2 regions of the Thioalkalivibrio sp. ALRh genome follow, and region 1 is predicted to be linked to the other one. Evidence: riboswitches for the same ligand, from Rfam matches in the RefSeq annotation. Region 1 holds a riboswitch; the other holds the start of a gene.
The links. A riboswitch is a leader RNA that binds a small molecule or an ion and turns the genes downstream of it on or off. The one in region 1 is predicted to bind cobalamin.
Positions count from the first base shown of each region.

Region 2: it holds a riboswitch for cobalamin, as region 1 does, so the genes downstream of both, F791_RS0101520 (porin) here and bluB (5,6-dimethylbenzimidazole synthase) in region 1, are expected to answer to the same signal.

Region 1 is NZ_KB906524.1:78,128-81,620, reverse strand. Features, by position in the region: gene F791_RS0111520 (iron ABC transporter permease) at 1-725, opposite strand, end outside; gene F791_RS0111515 (cobalamin-binding protein) at 732-1,634, opposite strand; cobalamin riboswitch at 1,781-1,983, shown strand; gene bluB (5,6-dimethylbenzimidazole synthase) at 2,078-2,788, shown strand; gene cbiB (adenosylcobinamide-phosphate synthase CbiB) at 2,793-3,493, shown strand, end outside.
Region 2 is NZ_KB906519.1:317,572-321,064, forward strand. Features, by position in the region: gene F791_RS0101510 (DUF4399 domain-containing protein) at 41-484, shown strand; gene F791_RS0101515 (cytochrome-c peroxidase) at 553-1,533, opposite strand; cobalamin riboswitch at 1,803-2,037, shown strand; gene F791_RS0101520 (porin) at 2,166-3,281, shown strand; gene F791_RS0101525 (cytochrome c) at 3,303-3,493, shown strand, end outside.

The DNA of each region.
Region 1 (3,493 bases):
GCGGTGATCAGTGCCGCCGCGACGTAGATCGTCCATTCCACCGGCCGCACGGCCACGCCCAGTGCGGCCGCCTGCATCGGGCCGCGCGCCAGCACGTTGAGCGTCCGTCCCAGCGGCAGGGCCAGCAACACGACCAGCACCAGCACACCCCAGGCGGGGTAGGGGTTGCGGGCGTGGGAGACATCGCCCATCAGCCAGTACAGCATCCCGGGCAGCTCCGCGGTCGGGCTCACGGCGAGCAGGAAGCTGATCACGGCGCCCCAGCCGGCCGCCACGACCACGCCGGTCAGCAGCAATCGGGTCGGCGTCCAGCTGCCGGTGCCGTGCGCCAGGCCGAACACGATCACCGTGGACAGCAGCGCGCCTGCGAATGCGGCGACCGAGACCGAGAACATCGACAGCCCCGCGAGCATGGCCAGCAGGGCACCCACCGAAGCCCCGCCGGAGAGGCCCAGCACATAGGGATCGGCCAGCGGATTGCGCAGCAACACCTGCATCAGGGCACCGGCGACGCCCAGCAGCCCGCCGGCGGCGAATGCGGCCAGGGCGCGTGGCAGGCGCAGTTCCAGTACCAGCGTGTTGTGCAGGCGGCTTCCTTCGCCCTGAATCACCGCGAGCAGGTCGCCGGGAGCAATGGCGACGCTGCCGTAGGCCAGCGCGATCAGGATCGCAAGCAGCGACGCCGGGAGCAGGACCCCCGTGGCGAGGAGGAAGGAGCGCGTCACGGCTGGTCAGTCGTCCCGGCGTGAACGGGCCCGTTCCAGTTCCTCGCACATCAGCCGGGTCCCTTCGGCAATCCGCGGGGTGTGACGCTGGAGCAGCGACGGCGGGATAAAGAACAGGTTGTCGCGCTGCACCGCGGTCATGTCCTCCCATTGTTCCCAGGCAATTACCCAGTCCGGCCGGTCTTCGCCCATGCCGCCGCCGATGATCACCTCCGGATCGGCCTCGATCACGGCCTCGCGGTCCATGCGCGGCACCAGGCGGTCCAGGTGGCCGAACACGTTCTTGCCCCCGCACAGGCGGATGGCCTCGCCGATCAGGTGATCGTCGTTGACCGTCATCAGGGGCTGTTCCCAGACCTGGTAGAACAGCGGGACCGGGTCACGGTCGGCATAGTCCAGCCGCAACGTCTCGATCTCGTCGAGAAAGGCCTGCACCGCCGCTTCGCCGCGTTCCTCGGTACCGGCCAGCTGCGCCATGCGACGCATGCTGGAGGCCACGCCCTCGAAACTGCGCGGCTCCGAGACATAGACGTTCAGCCCCAGATCGCGCAGGCGCTCGATCTGCGAGCTGGAGTTGCCACTGCGCCAGGCGACCACCAGGTCCGGGTCCATCTCGACCACACGTTCCAGGTCGATGCGGCTGTAGCCACCGACTCGCGGGATCATCTCCGCCTCCGGCGGGAAGTCGCTGTGCTGCGTGACGCCGACCAGCTGCTCTCCGGCGCCGACGGCGAACAGGACTTCCGTGATGTGCGGGGCCAGGCTGACGATACGTTCGGCGGGCCGGTCGAGCGTGACCTCGCGATCGTCATCGTCGGTCACCGTGACCGGTTCGGCCAGTGTCGGCCCCGCGCACAGGAATAGCGCGGCAAGGGCCGTTAACTGGCGTTTGAGGGAAGTGAAAGTCATTAAAAATCCGACTGTTGTGGATTGTTCGTAACGTAAACAATACCGTGTTTTCGGGGCGCCGCACGGGCAGCGAAAGCGCCTCATCATAGCAGCAAGGGCAAGATGGTTTGGTGCCCAAATTGGTCGGGGGCACCCTGAGCGCGTATCATGCTCCGCTTTCGTCAGGTGCCTGCAGTTGGCAGGTGAAACGGGAAGCTGGTGCAAGTCCGGCGCTGCCCCCGCAACGGTAAGCGAGCGGTAAATCGCTCGGCAGACTGGCCACTGGGTCCTGTGCCCGGGAAGGCGTCTGCCGGTCGGCATCCCCCGACGCTCGCAAGCCCGGAGACCGGCCTGGCGGTGATTCATCCTGCGACCGTGCGGCGGGCAACGGTCGAGGGCGCAGGTGCGTTCCTAAAAGCCTGTTCCTTCGTGTCTTCGCCGCGCCGTCGCCTCGACGGAACCTCATGACGGCCCCAGCTCCCAACCAGTCAGAAGAGAATCCGAACGCGTTCGCCTCGGCGGAGCGCGCAGCGGTCTATCGCGTGATCGGCGAGCGCCGGGACATGCGGCATTTCCGCCCGGACCCGGTGGACCCCGATACCCTGCGGCGCCTGCTGGAGGCCGCGCACCAGGCGCCCAGCGTGGGCTACATGCAGCCCTGGCGCTTTCTGCGGGTGACCGACGCGCGGCTGCGCGATGCGTTGCACGGGCATGTGGCGGCGGAGCAGACACGCACGGCCGAGGCCTGCGGCGAGCGTGCCGCCGAGGTGCACCGTCTGAAGCTCGAAGGCATCCGCGATGCCGGCGAGCTGCTGGTGGTCGCGTTGACCGATGGGCGCGAGCGCTACGTGCTGGGTCGGCGCACCATCCCGGAGATGGACCTGTGCTCCGCCGCGTGTGCGATCCAGAACCTGTGGCTCGCGGCCCGGGCCGAGGGCCTGGGCATGGGCTGGGTGTCGCTGTTCGACCCGGACTGGCTGGCCGGGGAGCTGGGGATGCCGAAAGGGGCCTGGCCGATCGCGATCCTTTGTCTGGGTCATGTGGATGCGTTCTACGAGCGGCCGATGCTGGAAACCGAGGGCTGGGATCAGCGACGGTCGCTGGACGAACTGGTGTTCGAGAATCGCTGGGGCAGCCGTACCGACGCACCCGGCGGTTCCTCAGCGAGTGGATGACCCGATGCTGATCGCGTTCCTCACGCTGCTTGGTGCGCTGGTGCTGGATCGCCTGATCGGCGATCCGCGCCGCTGGCACCCGCTGGCCGGGTTCGGGCTGCTGGTCCAGCGCCTGGAGGCCCGGTTCTACCGCGATGGTCGGGCCCGCGGCGCGCTGCTTCTGGCCGTCCTGGTGGTGCCCTTTGTGCTGCTGACGGTCTGGTTGCAGCAGCTCCTGCCGGTCTGGCTGGTAGGGCTGCTGGTACTGGCGTTGGCGCTGGGCTGGCGCAGCCTCGACGAGCACGCCGAGCGCGTGGCCCGGGCGCTGGAGGCCGGCGATCTGGGCCAGGCGCGGCAGCAGGTGCAGATGCTGGTCAGCCGCGACAGCGAGGCCCTGGATGTGGCCGGGGTCAGCGGCGCGGCGGTGGAGTCGGTACTGGAGAACGGCAACGATGCCTTGTTCGGCACCATTTTCTGGTTCCTGGTGGCCGGTGCGCCGGGGGTGGTGCTGTATCGCCTGGTGAATACGCTGGATGCGATGTGGGGCTACCGCAATGCGCGTTACACGCGCTTTGGCTGGACCGCGGCGCGGCTGGATGACCTGCTGAACTGGATCCCGGCGCGCATGACCGCGCTGGCCTATGCCCTGGCCGGGCGCACTCGCGATGCCCTGCAGTGCTGGGGCGAGCAGGCCGCGGCCTGGAAGAGCCCGAACGCTGGGCCGGT
Region 2 (3,493 bases), on a different contig from region 1:
GGACCACACGGATGCCCGAACGCGGGCCAAAGGAGCCTTCATGAATCCCACGCTCACCCGACTTTCCACGTTACTGGCACTGACCGGCGGCCTGGCGCTGGCCGGGAATGCCATGGCGACCGACCGCATTGCGCCACCGGACGGGGCCGAGGTTTATTTCATCAGTCCACAGGATGGCGAAACGCTCGAAAGTCCAGTGCGTGTCCAGATGGGCCTGCGCGGCATGGGTGTCGCGCCGGCCGGCGTGGAGATGGACAACACCGGCCACCACCACCTGCTGGTGAACAAGCCACTCGACGAGGTGGACTTGGATGCCTCGCTGCCCTTCTCCGACCACAAGCGTCATTTCGGTGGTGGACAGACCGAGGGCGAGCTGGAACTGGAACCCGGCGAGTACACCCTGCAGTTGCTGTTCATGGACTACCGCCACATTAGCTTCGACCCACCGGTTGTGTCCGAAAAGATCACTATCACGGTCGAATAAACGCACCCACGAAAAAGCCCCCTCCGTCTCCGGAGGGGGCTTGTAACACCCGATCCCAGTGCGGCCAGTTACGGCAGCGCGGGGATATCGAAGCGCGGCATCTCGCCGGTCAGTGCGTGCATGAAGGCCTCGATGTCCGCGACCTCGTCATCGCTGAACTCCATGCCCAGCATCTCCTGCCCCATGATGCGGATCGCCTCGTCCAGCGTCGCGGTCTCGCCGTTGTTCATGTAGGGGTAGGTCAGCGCCACATTGCGCAGCGTCGGGGTCTTGAACGCGAACTTGTCGGCCTCATCGCCCGTGACCAGATAGCGGCCCTTGTCTTCCGAGCCCGGCACCTGGATGCGATGGAAGTTGCTGTCGGTCAACGCCGGTCCGCTGTGGCAGGCCACGCAGCCGTTATCGGCGAACAGCTTCATCCCGCGCATCTGCTGCTCGCTCATCGCACCCTCGTCCCCGACCAGCCAGCGATCCAGCGGCGAATTCGGGGTGTTCAGCGTGCGCTGGAACGTCGCCAGGGCCTTGGCCACGTGGTCGGTATTGATCACGTTGTCGCCGTCATAATCGGGATAGGCGGCCTCGAACTTCTCCTGGTACTCGTTGAACTCCTCCAGGCGCGCGATCGCCTCCTCCAGCGGCATCGCCATCTCGATCGCGTCCTGGATCGGGCCCAGGGCCTGGCCTTCCAGATCGTCCTCGCGGCCATCCCAGAACTGGGCCGTGAAGAAGCCGGAATTCAGCACGGTCGGGGTATTGCGCTCGCCAACCTGGCCGTCATGGCCCACCGCGCGCGGGATGCGGTCCGCCCAGCCCAGCGCCGGGTTGTGGCAGGTGGCGCAGGAGATCACGCCGGAGCTGGAGATGCGCGGCTCGAAGAACAGCATCTTGCCCAGCTCGATCTTCTCCTTGGTCATCGAGTTGTCCGCCGGGATCGGCGGCAGCGCCGGCAGCGGCTCGAACACGTCGCGGTATTCGGAATAGTCGGTATCGGCCACGGCCGGGGCTGCGGCCCCGAACGCGACGGCTGCACAAGCCGCCAGCGCCGTCATGCGGAATCCGGAAAGCGTTTTCATACAGGTCTCCCTTGAGTAACAGATGAGTAACAGACATCTGAGAAGCGGATATCGGCGCGAACCGAAATAGACTCGGTCCAAACCACTTAAAACCCACCCTACAGACGCGGAAACCTGGTCGCGATCAAAATCCGCCCCGGAGATGATCTGCATCAATTATCAGCCTCCAGGGGAGCCGGGTTCGCCCCCACTACACCGTTTCCCGGGATACCCGGACAAACTTGACCCCCCCTTTTCCCTCCATTACGGTTCGCCCCTCTCTAGGTGCCCCGGCGCTCAGCCGCCGGGGATAATCGGGAAGCCGGTGCGCGAATCGACATTCGCAAGGCCGGCACTGCCCCCGCAACGGTAGGCGGAGACGGGCGGATCCAATGCCACTGCGGCGCATCCCCGGGATGCCCGCGGGAAGGCGATCCGCCCTGGATGCATCGCGCATCCACTTCGCGAGTCCGGAGACCGGCCTGGACGACACCCGACGCCGCGGTGGGCGGCCGAGCGGGCCAGTCCGGCGTGCTCGCATCGCCCGGCCTCCCCTGCTCCCTGTCCAGCTTCCGGCGTCGTTTCATCCACGGCGTGCGGGGTCGCGCGTCCAAGGGAGCAACCCAACAATGAACCATACCCATCTCCGACCGGGACAGCATGCCGTCCCGGCCCTGGCCACCCTGTGCCTGATGACGGCCGCGGGCATCGCGCCGGCACAAGCCGGCTTCGAATTCGGCGACGCGGAAGACGGCCTGCAGGTCACCCTGGATCCGCTGATCCAGGGCCGCTACAGCTACGAACGAGACCCGGATGGCTCCAGCAGCGAATTCGACTTCCGTCGTGCCTGGCTGGACACCTCGGGCACCCTGTTCCACCCCGATCTGAGCTTCCGCCTGCAGCCGGATTTCAGCAGCGGCGAGCTGTCCATGCGCGACATCTGGTTGCAGTACGCACTGGGTGAACACCTGGGCCTGCGGGCTGGCCAGTTTACGGTCCCCTTCGGCCTGTCGCGGGATATCGGCGGACCCAACCGCCTGTTCACCGAACTGAGCATCGCCGGCAACCAGTTCGAGGTTCCGGCCGGCCGCGACACCGGTATCGCCCTGCTGGGCGGCGCCGGCGACAACCGGGCATGGGCCATCGGCGTGTTTGACGGTCGCGGGCGTCTGGATCAGCGCGACGAGCGCCCCTCCACATCCGGCCACCTGTTCAGCGCGCGCGGCGCGTGGGCCCCGGTCGGCGCAGTCCCACGTGACAACACCACGTTAGGCCAGGCCGTGGAGCGCACCGTCGCCCTGGGCGCCGGCGTACAGGCCGCCAGCCGCAACCACCTGCGCGACTGGAGCCGCGGCATCGAAGACACGGTGGCCAACCAACGCGCCGACTGGATCACCGCCACCGCCGACGCGGTGGTCAAGTTCGCCCATACCTCGCTGTCGCTGGCGGCCTTCCGCCGCGATGTCTCCCCCGACCGCACCGCGAGCTACCACGACCTGGGGGCCGAACTGGAACTGGCGCAGTCGCTGCCGGTGGAGGGACTGGAGTTCGCCGCGCGCCACGCCGTATTGCGCCACGACGCAGGCGACGATCTTGGCACTGACGAGCGCTGGCAGCGTGAATGGGGTGCCGGCCTCAACTGGTATCACCGTGGCCAGCGGCACAAGACCCAACTGATGTGGCTGGACCGCGACACCGACACCTCGGACTGGGAGCTGCACCTGCAGCACCAGTTCCGCTTCTGAGAAATGACCGGGAGAATCGACATGAACTGGATGCAACCGATCCACCACCCGTTGAGAACCACCCTCTTTGCGATCCTGTTGCTGGCTGCCACCGGCAGCCCGGCCACCGCGGAGGTCACTGTCACAATGCCGGGCCCCTGGGGCGACTATGACGAGACCCTGGACGATCCGGCCAAAGTGGATGCGACCGAGGCCTTCCAGCGCTTCCGTCA